Desulfitobacterium hafniense DCB-2: one gene and its partner. The protein of the gene in region 1 interacts with the protein of each later gene in a pairwise test. Links are inferred from orthologs where the notes say so. Each region holds a gene or a part of one and is shown in the gene's direction. Other genes may lie near its edges.

Region 1 (8,340 bases):
ATCACAAAGCCGCTACCGGAATTGCTTATGTGTCCTTGATCGTTAAATTATCCGCCATCATCAATTTAGGCAGAGTGTTTGGTTTCACTACCACCCGCAGCTTTTGGGACGGGTATTATTATCCGGCGTATATGGTGGTTTCGGCAGTGGTTTCCGGTGCTGCGGTGCTGACCATGATTCATTATCTATCCGGAAAAGAATCCCCGGGGTCCTTCTCACAAAACCCTCAGGGCAAAGACCTTGCCCGCACACTCAGTCAGATCTTAGCCGGTGGGTTGCTTGTCTTTGCGCTCTTCCAGGCCATCAAGGTAGGCACATCCCTGGGCAGCGGCAATCAGGCAGTGGCTCAGGCCGCTCAAGCCTTGATATCCGGTCCGATGGCAGTACCTTTCTGGCTGATGGAAGTCTTGGTAGGAATTGTGGCTCCCTTGCTGATTCTCTATCGATCTAAATTCTCATCACCGGGGCTATCCTTCTGGGCCGGAATCCTGACCATGCTTGGCCTGCTCTTTTCCAGACTGGACTTTGTCTACGCCGGCCAAGTGGTGCCCTTGCAATTGACCGACGCGGCGGCCAAGGCTGTGCATGTGTTCAATGCTTATGCACCGACCTGGAGTGAATGGTCTCTGATTATAGGGGCTGTAGGCTTGATTATCCTGGTGTTCGATTATGCCGAAAGCAAACTTTCTCTGGATTCTCATCATTAAACGAAAATGAAGGTGTAACTATGAATAACACCTGTGCCTCCCGGCAGGCCTTACAGAATTTGCTGCAGCTTTTGGCAGAGTTTTTCACTTTCCCTGATGAGGAGTTCTGTGCAGCGGTCCGCAAGGGGCTTGTCGATCTGCAGGTAAAAGAACTAAGTCAAGGAGCAGGGCTGCCCAGAGAAAGCGAATTTAAGCAGGATGCCCTGACCTATGAGGAGTGGGTGACTGCCTATAATCACTGCTTCTTAGGAGTCCAGAAGCCCTTTGCCCCGCCCATTGAATCGATCTACAAGCCCTGGACCGGGGATGAAAGCTTTCAAGTGTCCTTTAAAGCTCAAAAAGGGTACCTGATGGGGGATTCCGCACACCATGTTCAGCATATTCTTAAATCCTTTGGCCTGGAAATCCCGCCTGAATACACGATGATGCCGGACCACCTGATCATTCTTTTGGAATTGCTGGCCTTTTTGGTGGGGGGCGGTTTTGAAAAAGAGGCTAAGCAGTTTTGCCGGGACCATTTCGACTGGCTGCCGGATCTGCAAAAGGCTATTGAAGCTCTTCCCGTCAATGGACGCCTTTTCATGGCGGCTCTTGCTGAATTAGAAGGCCTTCTCCAAGCTTTCCTGAATCAGGATCAGAAGCATGGACCTTTGCAGGAAATGATTGAACCGGCCAGGTTTCTGAATTAAATTGGCTCATTACGAGTCAGTTTAAATAAAAAAGGGGGAAAAAGAATGTTAAAACATCTAAAACAATCAAAAGCCTTAACACTGGTCATCTCTCTGCTGCTTGTTCTCAGTCTCGTTACCGGCTGCGGCTCTGCACCCGCATCCACCACGCCTGCCCAACCGCCGGCAAGTCAGGAACCTGCTAAACCGGAAACCCCGGCGCAGCCTGAACAACCGGCGGCAACTGCTCCTACCGTAGAGTCCAACACCTTAGGCTGGGATGATTGGTCAGCCAAAATGAAAGGGACCATTAACAAGGATTACTACATCGTCGACTTAAGAACTCCTGATGAAATCAAGCTGGAAAAAGCCCTGGAAGGCTCCATCAACATCGATGCCAATGCCACCCTTGGCACCGGCAATACCGATGTTATCGACGAAAAACTGCAAGGTGTAGCTAAAGACGCCGTCGTCCTCGTTCATTGCAAATCCGGGGGCAGAGCGAAAAAGAATCTTCAAGCTTTCTTAGACAAAGGCTATGTCAATGCTTTTGCCCTTGACGGCTGGACTGCTTTTGATGCCAAAGGCTATTTTGGCGCCACGAAAATTACTGCCAGCTCCGAGCAGCTTAAGCCGGATGCCTGGGTAGCAAAAATGCAAGGAACGATTGGTAAAGAATATTATGTCCTCGATGCCCGTGACAAGAGTGAATATGATGCCGGACATATTGAAGGCGCTTTGAATTTCGGTGTCAGAGATCAATTCACTGTGGATCATGCCGCCACCATCGCCAAAGTGAAGGAAGCCATTCCCAACAAAGATGCTTTAGTCCTGGTTCATTGCGCGGTAGGCGCCCGTGCGAAAGTAGCTCAGGCTCATCTGAAGGCTGAAGGCTATACTAATGTAATAACCCTGGACAATAAGATTACCATTGATGCCAGCGGCAACTATAAGTTTGAATAAATAACCTAAGTAAAAATTATCATGGTAATAATTATGATTTTGCCAGCGTTGCTCATGGGGATATCATTTTTATCATCCCTCTGGACGATGACGATGTAACATTTATGGCTTAAACAGGCCGCCGTTCAACTACGGCGGCCTGTTTCATGTTAAGCTGAAAGGAAATCTCCAGGAAAGTCTTAAATAAGCTCCCCATCCTATGATATAATAATAAGTCGAATAGTGAGGTGGAGTGAGATGTATCGTTTAGAGGATTTGAACCCGGTTCAGCGCCAAGCGGTAGAGCATCGGGAAGGTCCCCTATTAATATTAGCAGGGGCAGGCTCCGGGAAAACACGGGTTTTAACTTACCGTATCGCCCATTTAATCGCCCAAGGCGTTGAGCCCTGGCACATTCTGGCCATTACCTTTACCAATAAAGCAGCCCAGGAAATGCGTGACCGGGTCTACAGCCTGGTAGGCAGTGAAGGGAGAGGGCTTTGGGTAGCAACCTTTCACTCTGCTTGTGTGCGGATTTTAAGAAGCGAGATCGGCTATTTGCCCGGATATTCGCGGAGTTTTGTCATTTATGACAGTGGGGATCAGCTGGCATTGATCAAATCCTGCATGAAAGAACTGAACCTGGATGAGAAGAAATTTGCACCCCGGGCTATCGAAGCGGTGATCAGTGATGCCAAGAATAAGCTGCTGACACCGGAGGATTTTTCCCGCCGGGCCAAGGATTATTTTGAGCAAAAGGCAGAACGGGTCTACGAACTGTATCTAAAGAAGCTCCTGGCCAATAATGCTCTGGATTTCGATGACATCATCATGCTGACGGTCCGGCTGTTCCGGGAGAACCCTGAAGTATTGTCCCAGTATCAGGATAAATTCCGCTACATTCTTGTGGATGAGTATCAGGATACCAACCATGCCCAATACGCTTTGGTCAATCTTCTGGCTAAGAAATACCGCAACCTCTGTGTGGTGGGGGATGACGACCAATCCATCTATATGTTTCGCGGGGCCGATGTGCAGAATATCCTGGATTTTGAACGGGATTATCCCGAAGCCAAAACCTTGAAGCTGGAGCAGAATTACCGTTCAACCAAATCTATTCTCCAGGCCGCCAATTCAGTGGTTCAGAACAATACGGAGAGAAAAGAAAAATCCCTATGGACGGAAAATGAGGACGGGCAGCCTATTGTCTATTACGTGGCAGACAATGAGCATGATGAAGCCCGTTATATGGGTGAGCGCATTCAACGCCTGCTCAATGTGGAAGGTCGCAAATTTAATGAGTTTGCCGTACTTTACCGCACCAATGCTCAATCCCGGGTTATTGAAGAACGCTTTATGAAGGAAGGAATCCCATATCGGATTTTTTCGGGACTTAAGTTCTACGAACGGATGGAAATCAAGGATATCCTGGCTTATCTGCGCATTCTTCATAACCCGGCGGATCAAGTGAGCTTTTCCCGGGTTTTGAATGTTCCCAAGCGGGGCTTGGGAGAGAGCACTTTAGAAAAGATTCTCGATTATGCCAATGAACAGGAGATGCCTGTTCTGGATGCGATCATGGAGGCCGACTATATACCTGAGCTGCAGTCACGGGCCAAGAAACCTTTGCTGGCTTTTGCCCACCTGATGCAAGAGCTCAGGGCCTTAGCCGCCGCGGAGAGCTCAGTAACCAAATTGGTTGAAGAAGTATTAAAACGGACCGGATATTGGGATAATCTGGTTAGTGATAAATCGCCGGAAGCGGAAGCCCGGCTGGAAAACCTGCGGGAGTTTTTATCCGTGACCGCTGAATATGACGAGAAAGCGGATAACTACGAAACCGCGGTGGTCCAGGAGGGGATTGAGGATGCCCTGGTTCCCGGACTGACAGGGTTTTTGGAGCAAGTGTCCTTAGTAGCTCAGATCGACTCTTTGGATCAGGCAGATGATGCTGTGGTGATGATGACCATCCACAGTGCCAAAGGGCTGGAATTCCCGGTGGTTTTCCTGGGCGGGATGGAGGAAGGAATCTTCCCCAGCAGCCGCTCCATGCTTGATCCGGTGCTTTTGGCGGAAGAGCGGAGACTTTGCTACGTGGCCATAACCCGTGCCCGGGAGCGTCTCTATCTGGCCTATGCCCAGCAGCGGATGCTTTACGGAAGAACTCAATACAACCGCCCTTCCGAGTTCTTTCAGGAAATTCCCACCCATGTCCTGGTGGACCGGGATCCTATTGATCCCCCGCCCACCCGGGCCCAGAAGGCCCATTCAGCTGCGGCAAGGCCGGCAGCGACGCCCTCGGGAGGCCCATCACCCTGGAGAACCGGGGAGAGAACTATTGGCAATCCCGTCCAGGATGCCCCCGGGGTGGACTATAAAGTGGGAGAAAAAGTGGAACATGCCAAATTTGGCAAAGGTGTGATTGTAGCTATCAAAGGCGAGGGGAGTTCGGCTGAACTTTCCGTGGTCTTTGGGGGCGAGATCAAGAAGCTTATGGCGGAATATGCCAGGCTTGTTAAGCTTTGATTGGGAATGCTTGGTTTGATTGAGAACCTTTAGTCTGATATATTCATGTCGTTATGGGAAAGGACAGAACAACGTGTCAAAAAAAATCCATGTCGTAGGTCATAGAAACCCGGATACCGATTCTATTTGCGCAGCCATTGCCTATGCCCGCTTAAAACAGCGCCTGGGCATGGACCATGTTATCCCTTACCGGGCCGGAAAAATCAACCGTGAGACGGAATTCGTCTTAAATGCTTTCGGAGTGGAAGCTCCGGAGCTCTTAAAGGATCTTCATCTTCGCGTCAAGGATATGCTCAATGGTCCTATTCCTGCGGTTAAACCAAGAACCTCTCTTCTGGAAGCCTGGAAGATTATGAAAGAGAGTAACCAAAAGACCCTGCCTGTGGTGGATCATACCGAGCAAATGATCGGGATGATCACGGTAGGTGATTTATCCGGTTCTTACATTGAGAGCATGGCGGATCATGAGTTGGAATCCCTGCATATTCCGGTGGAAAACGTGATCAGAACACTGAACGGACGCTTATTGGTAGGCAGTGCAGAGCAGGATCTTAAAGGGAATGTCTATGTGGGGGCCATGCGCCATGAGACTCTGGAAGCTTATGTAGGCAATGGCAATATTGTCCTGATGGGAGATCGGCAGACCGCCCAGGAAAGCGTTCTCCGCCAAGGGGTATCGGCCCTGATTCTTACGGGGGGTGCGACCTTAGCGCCGGAGCTGGAAGACTTAGCCCGTCAGCAGAATTGCGTGGTCATCTCTGTGCCCTATGATACTTTTACGGCGGCCCGGCTCCTGCCCATGACTGCCCCGGTGCAAAATGCCATGAAAACAGAGGGTATCGTCGCTTTTAATGAAGATGATCTGATCTCTGAAGTCAAAGAGAAGATGTTGGAAACCCGTTTCCGCAATTATCCTGTCCTGGATGAACAGGGCAAGGTCGTCGGCTTGATCAGCCGCTATCACCTTCTGAGCCTGAGCCGGAAACAAGTGATCCTCGTGGATCACAATGAATTTGGCCAAGCCGTCGTGGGCACGGATCAAGCCCAGATTCTTGAGGTGGTCGATCACCATCGGGTAGGCGGGATCCAAACCGGAGAGCCAATCCTCTTCCGCAATGAGCCTGTGGGCTCCACCTGCACCATCGTGGCCAAATGCTATCGGGATTGGGATGTTGTTCCGGAAAAAGCTATCGCAGGAATCATGCTGGGAGCTATTTTATCCGATACGGTTATTTTTAAATCTCCCACCTGCACCGAGATCGATAGAGAGAATGCCACTTACCTGGCCAGCATCGCCGGAGTAGATCCCAAGGAATTTGGGGTGCAAATGTTCAAGGCAGCTTCCAATCTTGGGGAGCGGCAAGTGGATGAGCTGATCGAAGAAGATCTCAAAGAATTTACTATGGGAGAGCTCCGGGTTGGCATCGGTCAATTCAGTGTCATGGGGCTGGAAGGTCTGGATCAATTGCGGGCCGAATTATCCCAAAGGCTGGAAGAGATTCGCGGCCAGCGGGCTATGAATTACCTGATGCTGATGGTGACCGACCTCTTGGAGGAAAACACGGAATTGTTCATCAGCGGCGCCAAGCCTGAGGAGATAGCCAAGGCTTTTGATAAACCCCTGGACAAGGAGAGCATTTTCCTTCCTGGGGTGCTGTCCCGGAAGAAGCAGGTGGTTCCCCCCTTGTCGAAATATTTCCTTCAATAAATAGCTCCCGGAGAATTGAGTTCCTTTAACGGGTTAGACTATAGATGGCGTTGTGAGGGTGACCCGCAGCGCCTCTCCTGTACAATACAAAGCTGAATGCCTGCTTTGAAAGGCATGAAAGCTAGGTCTCCAGGATTTTGCTTTACACCGGTCGCTCCATAAGCTGCGCGGACAAAACTAACGCTCAAGCTCTCCGCTCCGTCGGGTGCCCGCCCAAATCGCTCCTCGAAAGCACTGCTTTCGCACTTGTTCTCAGTGGGCGGTTGGAAACGTCCTGTTTCCAACCCGACTCCGCTGCGTGCTTTTCGCGAAGTTTTGTTTCCGCTTGCTTAAATTCGCTCCCTAGTGTAAAGCAAAATGCTTGGGCAGCTTTGCGGGTCTGAGTGAGCAGGGCTTTGTGGGGAAGATGGGGCAGGTTGTTGACCCGGGCCGCTTTTTCCGTCTTTACCGACGCCGCTTGAGGCGGCAAGGTCGGCTATCCTGGGAAAGGTTTAAGGGGTGGCTATAGAAAAGGCTCCAGAAAGGGTCCCAGAAAAGACTCCAGAAAAGACTCGCAAAAGTCTCAAAAGAAGTGCTAAAGTCCCGCAAGACGTAGCTTTAGGCACAAAAGGGAACGGATTTAGCGGAGGGGCGGTCGGGTGAACGAGGCTTTCTTAACGAAGCGGAGTCACGGTTAACATGCAGATAGCAGCGGGGTTTGGCGACGAAAGTGTCCGGTGGACAGTTTCGCTCAAGGCGGCACACCCCAAAGCATACTCATCCGCCGCAGATGCTGTTAAGAAAGCGAGTGAACCAGCCCTGGAGCTATGGAGTGACCGTTGTGCCTAAAGCTACGCGACCCGAGCAAAGATGGCCTGTGAGCAAAGCGCTCCAACCTGAATATTTTTAATCAATGCAAGGAGGGAATATTTATGTCCGATGTGTCACAAAGAATCGAGGCCTTACGTGAACAAATCGAGGAAGCCAATTATCAATATTATGGCTTGGATCAGCCGACCTTAAGTGATGCAGAGTATGACGCACTCCTGCAGGAATTGATTCGCCTGGAGAAAGAACATCCGGAATTCCTGACTCCCGATTCCCCGTCCCAACGGGTCGGCGGCTATATCGCCAAGGAATTCCCTAAAGTTCGTCATGCTGAAGCCCTCCTTAGTTTGGATAATGCTTTTGATGCCGGAGATCTTCTGGAATTTGACCGCCGGGTCCGTTCGATGGTTGCCGAAGTGGAGTATGTGGTGGAGCTTAAGATCGACGGCTTAACCGTTGCTTTAACTTATGAAGATGGAGCGCTGGTGCGCGGCGCTACTCGTGGCGACGGTGAAGTGGGTGAAGAAATTACCGCCAATCTGAAGACCATACCCGCTATTCCCTTGCGGCTGCGTAAGCAGGCCGACCGCCTGGATGTGCGGGGAGAAGGTTATATGCCTAAAGGTTCCTTTTTGCGCCTGAATCAGGAACGGGAAGAGGCTGGACAGCCTCTCTTTGCCAATCCCCGGAATGCGGCGGCCGGTTCTTTGCGCCAGCTTGACTCCAGGATTACGGCCCAGCGCAAATTAGGGTATTTTGCTTATCAGGTCCTGACTCCTGAAGAGGGAGAGCTGGCTTCCCAGACTGCCGTACTGGATTATCTTAAGGAGCAGGGGTTCTCGGTTAACCCTGAATATCGGGTCTTTTCCGCCATAGAAGAGGTTATTGCTTATTGCGGGGAAATGGTAGAGAAACGCCATAACTATCCTTATGATATTGACGGACTGGTGATTAAGGTCAATGATATCGCTCAGCAGCGGGA
Region 2 (6,872 bases), 2.7 Mb from region 1 along the record:
AACTTTCTGCACCTTCTTCTCAGAAAGCCACCTTTTTAGGCTCAGGTTATCCTGATAAAGGCAGGATTACCGGGCGCATAGCTTTACAAGCAGTTATGGAGACCAGTCTTGAAAACCCGCGCACTCAGGTGACATGGGAAGATACTATGGCCCGGGTTCAAGTTGATTTTCAGCTGAGTCATCATGGGTTTTCCGAATATGGACCATGGACTGTTCAGGGGATAATTTCTGATGGCTCTGCGGAGATTGCTCAAGCCGTAACTCAAGTTCACTCCGATGAAAGTTCTGTGCAGAATGTGAGCCTGGCTTTTCAGATTCCTGACGGACATCTTTGGAGTCCGGAAGATCCTTATCTCTATCAAGTGTATTTGACTGTAAGCAACTCGCGGGGTGATCGTGACGATATTGCCTTTGCTTTAGGGCTTACATCTTTGGCATATCAGGATGGGATCTTTCTTTTGAATGGGAAGGAATTACCCATTCAAGGGCTGGCCCTGTCTCCGGAAAAAGAGGTTGAACTGAGAAATCAAGGCGATATTGCCGCCTGGCTTAAGGAGTGCAAGGAGCAAGGTTATAACCTTATCTACTTTCTCGGCCAGCAGCCGGATGAGTATTGGCTGATGGAAGCAGATCGGGCGGGGATCGGGCTGTGGATAGAGCTGCCAGGCAGTGCCATGGTTCCGGCTCAACGTCTTCCTGAGCCCAGGGTGTGGGGGGAGTGGACGAAAATAGCCAGTCTTCACCCCTCGGTATGGGCTTATACTTCCGGAATCGGTTTGGAATACAACTCCCAGTCCCTGGTAAAAGCCTATGAGCAGGAAGTCCAATCTGTAACGGCGCCAGTCCCCACTTTCAGCTTAAATCTGACCGATGGGGAATCAATGGTCGGGCCTTGGGGAGAAATTCAGCAGCCTCAAGGGACTCAAGGGAGCCGAGGGGGATTATGGCCTGCAGAAAAGTGGGTCAGTAAGATCTGGGCGGTTCTTTTGGTCATCGTAGCCTGGTCAAATCTGGCGGCAGTGAACTGGCGGTACAAAGAGCTCCAGAATAAGAAGCCTAAACGGGCTTTGCGCATGGCGTGGTTCTGGCAGGGCTTGGCCATGATTACCCGGCAAATGACCCTGGCCGGTATACTGACGGCCCTTCTTTTTAACACGGAGGTGCCCTGGGCGCAGTGGGTTCCCAATCAATGGCCCTTATGGGAAGGAATAAGGATGCAATCCCCCTGGTTGATATGGGTGATTTTGGGCAGTTTGTTTTCTTTATTGCGTTTGCTGCAAGTGGGCGTGGTGGCGCCGCATCTGCCTGGGGCTCCTGATACCAAAGGCTTGGCGGCTTGGCTGGAAAGAAGGTACTTCTGGAATTGGACGGTGGGTGTGTTGTGGGCCTTGCAGGCCTGGGGGATACCCCGCTCAGTGCCTTTCTTGGTCTATATGGGCTTTAACTTTCTTTTCCTCCCTCTCAAGGTTCGGGATGTCCATCGTATTGGCGGTGGTTATGCCGCTTTTCTGTGGGTGCCTGGTATCATTCTCCTGATCGCGGCGGTGGTGGCTGCTTTCCGCTGGGAAGACATCCTCTATGCCGTCCATATGGTTCAGCAGTCCAATTGGCTGAGGCTGATCTTGTTTGATGGCTGAAAGCGGGCCGAAAGCTGAGTTGACCAGCTCCGGAGCTATGGAGTACGTGAGTCTCCGATCAAGAAACCTTCCGGTGGAAGGTTTCAGGAGATCACGCCCGAAGGTCCGTTGTGCGCAAAGCTACGCAACCCAAGCAAACGCTTTTTCCTCCGTTGACGCCTCGCAGCACGAATGAAGGCACGAAGACACCAAAAAGTTGAACAAGTAAGCAAAATAAGTTATAATAAATCCGACCATTTTAGTGAGAATTGTAAGAGGGAGTTAGGAGGTTTTGGCTTTGATCACTAAGGACATGACAGTAGGTCAGGTTTTACGCAGCTATCCTCAGACGGTGCAGACTTTTCTGGAATTAGGCATGCATTGTTTAGGATGCCCTTCATCCACGATGGAAAGCATTGAAGGAGCAGCACTTACCCATGGCAAGAAACCGGATGAGCTGGTAGAGAAGCTGAACAAGGTGATTGCAGCGAATTAAATAGATAAGTATAGGTGGAAAAGGAGAACCTATTTTGTGTTGTGCAGAATAGGTTCTTTTTGTAGGGAAGAAGGTAGGCGTGCCGGAGGGAAGACCTTGGAATTATTCAGAAATTTTAGTTAATTTAAAAGGAATAAGCAAATTCAAAGAGAATCATTTAGACAAAAGAATAAGAAAAGTCTGGGATAAAATCACCAGATCTATGAGGGGGTATCTCAATGAGCCTTGTGATGAATGGCTCCGAGGATTTAAAGCAGGTTAGCCTTTTCAAGTATATCGGGCAGACCTTGAAGGTTGTCATTCCTTCAGTTGTCGTGATAGCCGCGGTGATTCAATTTATTCTGAAACTACCTCAGTTTGAAATGTTGGTGGTTTGCGGGGGGTATCTGATAGCGGGTTTGGGGATTGCTGTAGCGGCTTCTTTTCGGAATTATAATCGTTTTTTAAAGCCTATTCAGCAGATGGAAATCGGGATATTGCAGGTGGCGGAGGGTGAGCTGAATACGCAAATTCAGGTTACCAGTGCGGAAATGGCAGCAGTGACCCAGGCGTTTAATGCGATGACAAAAAACTTCCGGGAGATTATTCATAAGATCAGAATCATGGCCAATGAATGGGTTGAGTCCATTGATGAGCTTTCCGCAAACTCGGAGGAGATAGCGGCTAAGAATGAAGAAGTCAGCCAACATATAGCGGGAATGTCCAATGGGATGGCCCAGCAAAGAACGGTTATCTCCCGGGCCATGGATTCCTTCAGGGCCCTGCAGGATACCATTCAGATTATTGCGGAGCGAGCCCGTTCGGTGGCCCAGGAAGCAGGCATTTCTCAAGGAAATGCTGAAAAGGGATTGAATGGTCTATCGGGAATTGTCCAGGCTATGCAGGATACCAATACCACGGTGGATGAGGCCTCCGAACGTATCAAGAATTTAGATGAGCAATCCCAGCAAATTGTTTCGATTACGGCGACCATAGCTTCCATTGCGCGTCAGACCAATCTTTTGGCTCTCAACGCTGCCATCGAAGCAGCCAGGGCCGGCGAGCATGGCCGGGGTTTTGCGGTAGTAGCTGATGAGATTCGCAAGTTAGCGGAAGGGGTATCGGTCTCTACCGATGAGGTAGCCGAGATCACCAATGGTATTCAGGAAACCATTACAGCCACGGTGGACGCCATGAAAGTGGCCGATTCGAAAGTGGAGAATTCTTTACAACAGACCTTGGCGGCCCGGCAGGCTTTGGAGATTATTGTGAAGTCCACCAAACAAGTGTCCAGTGATATTTCGGAAATTGCCGCTTCCGGCGAGCAAATCTTAACTCATATGGAAGGGGTCACCAATCAATCCCAGCAAGTAGAATATATCGCGGCGGAAGCCGAAGTGTCCACAAGGGAGATCGAGCAGGCTTCGGCTGAGGTTGCGGCAAGTATGCAGAATATTGCCGAGGCTGCGCAAAGTTTGGTAAGTATGGCTATCGAACTTAGAGAACAGGTCGCGGGTTTTAAGGTATAGGGAGGAAGAACTAAATGGAACAGTATCAGGTTGGCATCTTAGGCGGAGGTCCCGGGGGCTATGTCTGCGCCTTACGCGCTGCCCAGCTTGGCTTATCCGTCGTTTTGGTTGAGAAAGAGCGTTTGGGGGGGACCTGTCTGAACAAAGGATGCATTCCCACCAAGACCTTGGTCAAAAGCGCGGAGTTATGGCGGGAAATAAAGCATGCCGAAGAATTCGGCATTCAGCTTGGGGGCGCGTTGCTTCATTACCCGCAAATTGCCGCAAGGAAAAAGGAAGTGGTCAATACCTTAGTAAGCGGCATTGAGCAGCTCATGAAGGCGAAAAAGATTACTGTGCTAAAAGGGTGGGGAGAGGTAAAAGAGGCCAATCGGATTGAAGTCACGACCGAAACGGGTAAGGTTGAGCTTCATGTGGAGAATTTGGTTTTGGCCACGGGATCCATCCCGACCAAAATTCCTGTACCCGGTGTGGACCTCCCGGGAGTGGTGACCAGCGAAGAGCTTCTTGAACAGGAAACCCTTCCCGATAGCCTGGTGGTCATCGGCGGTGGCGTGATTGGTTTGGAGTTTGCGTCCATTTACCACGAATTTGGCGTCAAGGTCAGTGTGGTGGAAATGCTTCCTTCTCTTCTTCCCAATATCGATGAAGAGATACCCAAACGCTTAGCTCCTTTGCTGAAAAGAAGCGGGCTGGAGATTTTGACGAAGGCTTTTGTAAGGGAAATCAAACCTAAGGAAGAGGGTTTGGTGGTTATTGTTGAGGATGGGAAGGGCTTGAAGGAATTACCGGCCCAACAGGTGCTTTTGGCTACGGGCAGAAGACCGAGTCTCAGTGGCATCCATGGGGATGCCTTAGGACTTGAGCTGGACCGGGGAGCTATCAAAGTCAACTCTCAGATGCAAACCTCGGTCCCTAAGGTGTATGCTCTTGGGGATGTAGTGGGTGGGGCGATGCTTGCCCATGTAGCCTCCATGCAGGGGATGGTGGCAGCTGAGCATATGGCGGGGCAGCAGGTTAGTATGGAGGGAAGGGCGATACCCAGTGCCATCTTTACCTACCCGGAGATTGCCGCTGTCGGTGAGACTGAGCAGGCTTTAAAGGCTTCAGGCCAAAACTATAAGGTCAGTAAGTTCCCTTTCAGCGCCAATGGCAAAGCCTTAGCATTAGGGGAAATCATGGGATTGGTGAAGCTGTTGGCTGATGAAGAGGGAGTTGTAATAGGCGCCAGTATCATGGGACCTCAGGCCAGCAGCCTGATTCAGGAATGTGTGCTGGCCGTGGAGAAAAAGATAAAGGCTGAAGATCTGGCTAAGATCATTCACGCTCATCCCACTTTGCCGGAGGCCATTATGGAGGCTGCTCATGGGATTTCGGCAAAACCGTTGCATTTGGCCTAGTAGTGAATCAAAGGTGAATCAAGGGGACAGGTCCCCTTGATTCAAGAAAATATCCGAACGAAAGAAAAAAACTGTAGACTAATGTTCGGAAGTAAAGTATAATACATTCATTAAATGCCGTTGCAAGTCTGTTTATGACGAATAATGGCAAAGATAACAATAAAACAGGAGGAATCAGAGTGGAAAATTTCTTCAAACTTAAGGAAAACGGCTCCAATGTCCGCACTGAGCTCGTTGCCGGACTCACTACATTTTTCGCAATGGCCTACATCATCATGGTCAATCCGGCTATGCTTTCTCAAGCGGGTATGCCTTGGGGTGCAGTATTCCTGGCTACGATTATCGCAGCGGTTATCGGAACATTAGTCATGGGTCTAGTTGCTAATGTACCTTATGCCCAAGCGCCAGGTATGGGGCTTAATGCTTTTTTTGTTTTTACAGTTGTCTTTGGTCTTGGCTTTACTTGGCAAGAAGCATTAGCCATGGTTTTCTTATGCGGTCTTATTAATATTTTAATCACAGTGACAAGCATTCGGAAAAAAATTATTACATCCATTCCTTTAAGTCTGCAAAATGCTATTGGCGGCGGTATTGGTATTTTTATTGCTTATATCGGTATTAAGAATGCCGGCTTGCTTTCCTTTACCTCCGACCCCGGAACTTATGTTCAACTGGGTGAAGGCGGAACGGTTATCGCAAGCTCCAGTGCTGTTCCGGCCCTTGTTACTTTAAATTCTCCTTCCGTACTTCTGGCTATTTTAGGCCTCGTTCTTACAGTTATTTTGCTTATTCGCAATGTTAAAGGCGCTATTTTGATTGGTATTATTGTGACAACTCTGGTCGGTATTCCTTTAGGTCTTACTCATATGGGTTCCTCCATCAGCTTTAGCGGTGCTCTTGCTGAACTGCCGCAAACGTTTATGGCAGCCTTCGGAAATCCCGGACTTGTTTCCCTCTTCAGTGATCCGGCTAAGATTCCTCTCGTTCTGGTCACAATTTTTGCTTTCAGTTTATCTGATGTTTTTGACACTATTGGTACCTTTATCGGCACCGGCCGCAGTTCAGGAATTTTCTCCGAAGCCGATCTGAAAGCCATGGAAACCAGCAAAGGCTTCAGCTCCAAAATGGACAAGGCCCTCTTTGCCGATGCTATCGCTACTTCGGTAGGTTCCCTCTTTGGGACATCCAACACAACCACTTATGTGGAAAGCGCAGCCGGTATTGGAGCCGGTGGACGGACCGGATTAACCAGCATCGTGGTCGCCGTTCTCTTCGCGGCCAGTGCTTTCTTAGCCCCGGTGGTCAGTGCGGTTCCTGGTGTAGCTACTGCTCCAGCTTTAATCATCGTCGGTATTATGATGCTTTCTTCCTTTAAGGAGATTAAATGGGGAGATTTAAGCGAAGCCATTCCTGCTTTCTTTGCCGGTATCTTCATGGCTTTTTGCTACAGCATCTCTTATGGTATTGCCGCCGGCTTTATTTTCTTTTGCATCGTCAAGGTCTTCAAGGGTGAGACCAAAGAAATCAGCCCGGTATTGTGGATCGCTACTCTGCTCTTTGTTCTTAACTTTATTCTTTTAGCCAGAATTTAATTTGAATCAAGGGGACAGGTCCCGTTATTCACTAGCCCGGAGTATTCCTTCCAGGCAGTGAATGATGGGACCTGTCTTTTGGCGTTTTTTTCGGTCAAATTCCCAAGCGCTTGGGAATTTGACCGGGAGTTTTCTCAAAAAGTGGAGACACCAGGGCTTGAGGCCGGAAACTCATGCCCCTGGTGTTTTTAGCATTTTTGTATAGGATAAGGGAAAATTACTGCGGGATTCAGGCTGAAAAACGGGACCTGTCCCCTTGA

Evidence for each region.
Region 2: the proteins of pcrA (region 1) and lpdA interact in binary tests that used the Escherichia coli proteins (3 or more experiments, as listed by UniProt). The link is inferred for Desulfitobacterium hafniense DCB-2 from one-to-one orthologs.

Annotation. Positions count from the first base shown.
Region 1 is NC_011830.1:1,607,843-1,616,182, forward strand. Bases 2,182-5,209 are described here. They hold pcrA (DNA helicase PcrA), read left to right. Parts: upstream 2,182-2,575; coding sequence 2,576-4,843; downstream 4,844-5,209. Other genes in these bases: DHAF_RS07550 (rhodanese-like domain-containing protein), read left to right, coding at 2,182-2,338; DHAF_RS07560 (putative manganese-dependent inorganic diphosphatase), read left to right, coding at 4,917-5,209. Outside these bases: nrfD (NrfD/PsrC family molybdoenzyme membrane anchor subunit), read left to right, coding at 1-707; DHAF_RS07545 (TorD/DmsD family molecular chaperone), read left to right, coding at 728-1,396; more of DHAF_RS07550, read left to right, coding at 1,442-2,181; more of DHAF_RS07560, read left to right, coding at 5,210-6,551; DHAF_RS26665 (hypothetical protein), read right to left, coding at 6,590-6,835; DHAF_RS07565 (hypothetical protein), read right to left, coding at 6,736-7,020; NAD-dependent DNA ligase LigA, read left to right, coding at 7,463-8,340. UniProt on the Escherichia coli protein: A helicase with DNA-dependent ATPase activity. Unwinds DNA duplexes with 3'-5' polarity. Translocates on single-stranded DNA with 3'-5' polarity. Initiates unwinding more efficiently from a nicked substrate than double-stranded DNA.
Region 2 is NC_011830.1:4,322,433-4,329,304, reverse strand. The notes cover bases 2,891-5,827. They hold lpdA (dihydrolipoyl dehydrogenase), read left to right. Parts: upstream 2,891-3,634; coding sequence 3,635-5,020; downstream 5,021-5,827. Other genes in these bases: DHAF_RS20320 (NCS2 family permease), read left to right, coding at 5,200-5,827; DHAF_RS20330 (methyl-accepting chemotaxis protein), read left to right, coding at 2,891-3,620. Outside these bases: DHAF_RS20340 (glycoside hydrolase family 2 protein), read left to right, coding at 1-1,637; DHAF_RS20335 (DUF1858 domain-containing protein), read left to right, coding at 1,915-2,112; more of DHAF_RS20330, read left to right, coding at 2,331-2,890; more of DHAF_RS20320, read left to right, coding at 5,828-6,612. UniProt on the Escherichia coli protein: Lipoamide dehydrogenase is a component of the glycine cleavage system as well as of the alpha-ketoacid dehydrogenase complexes.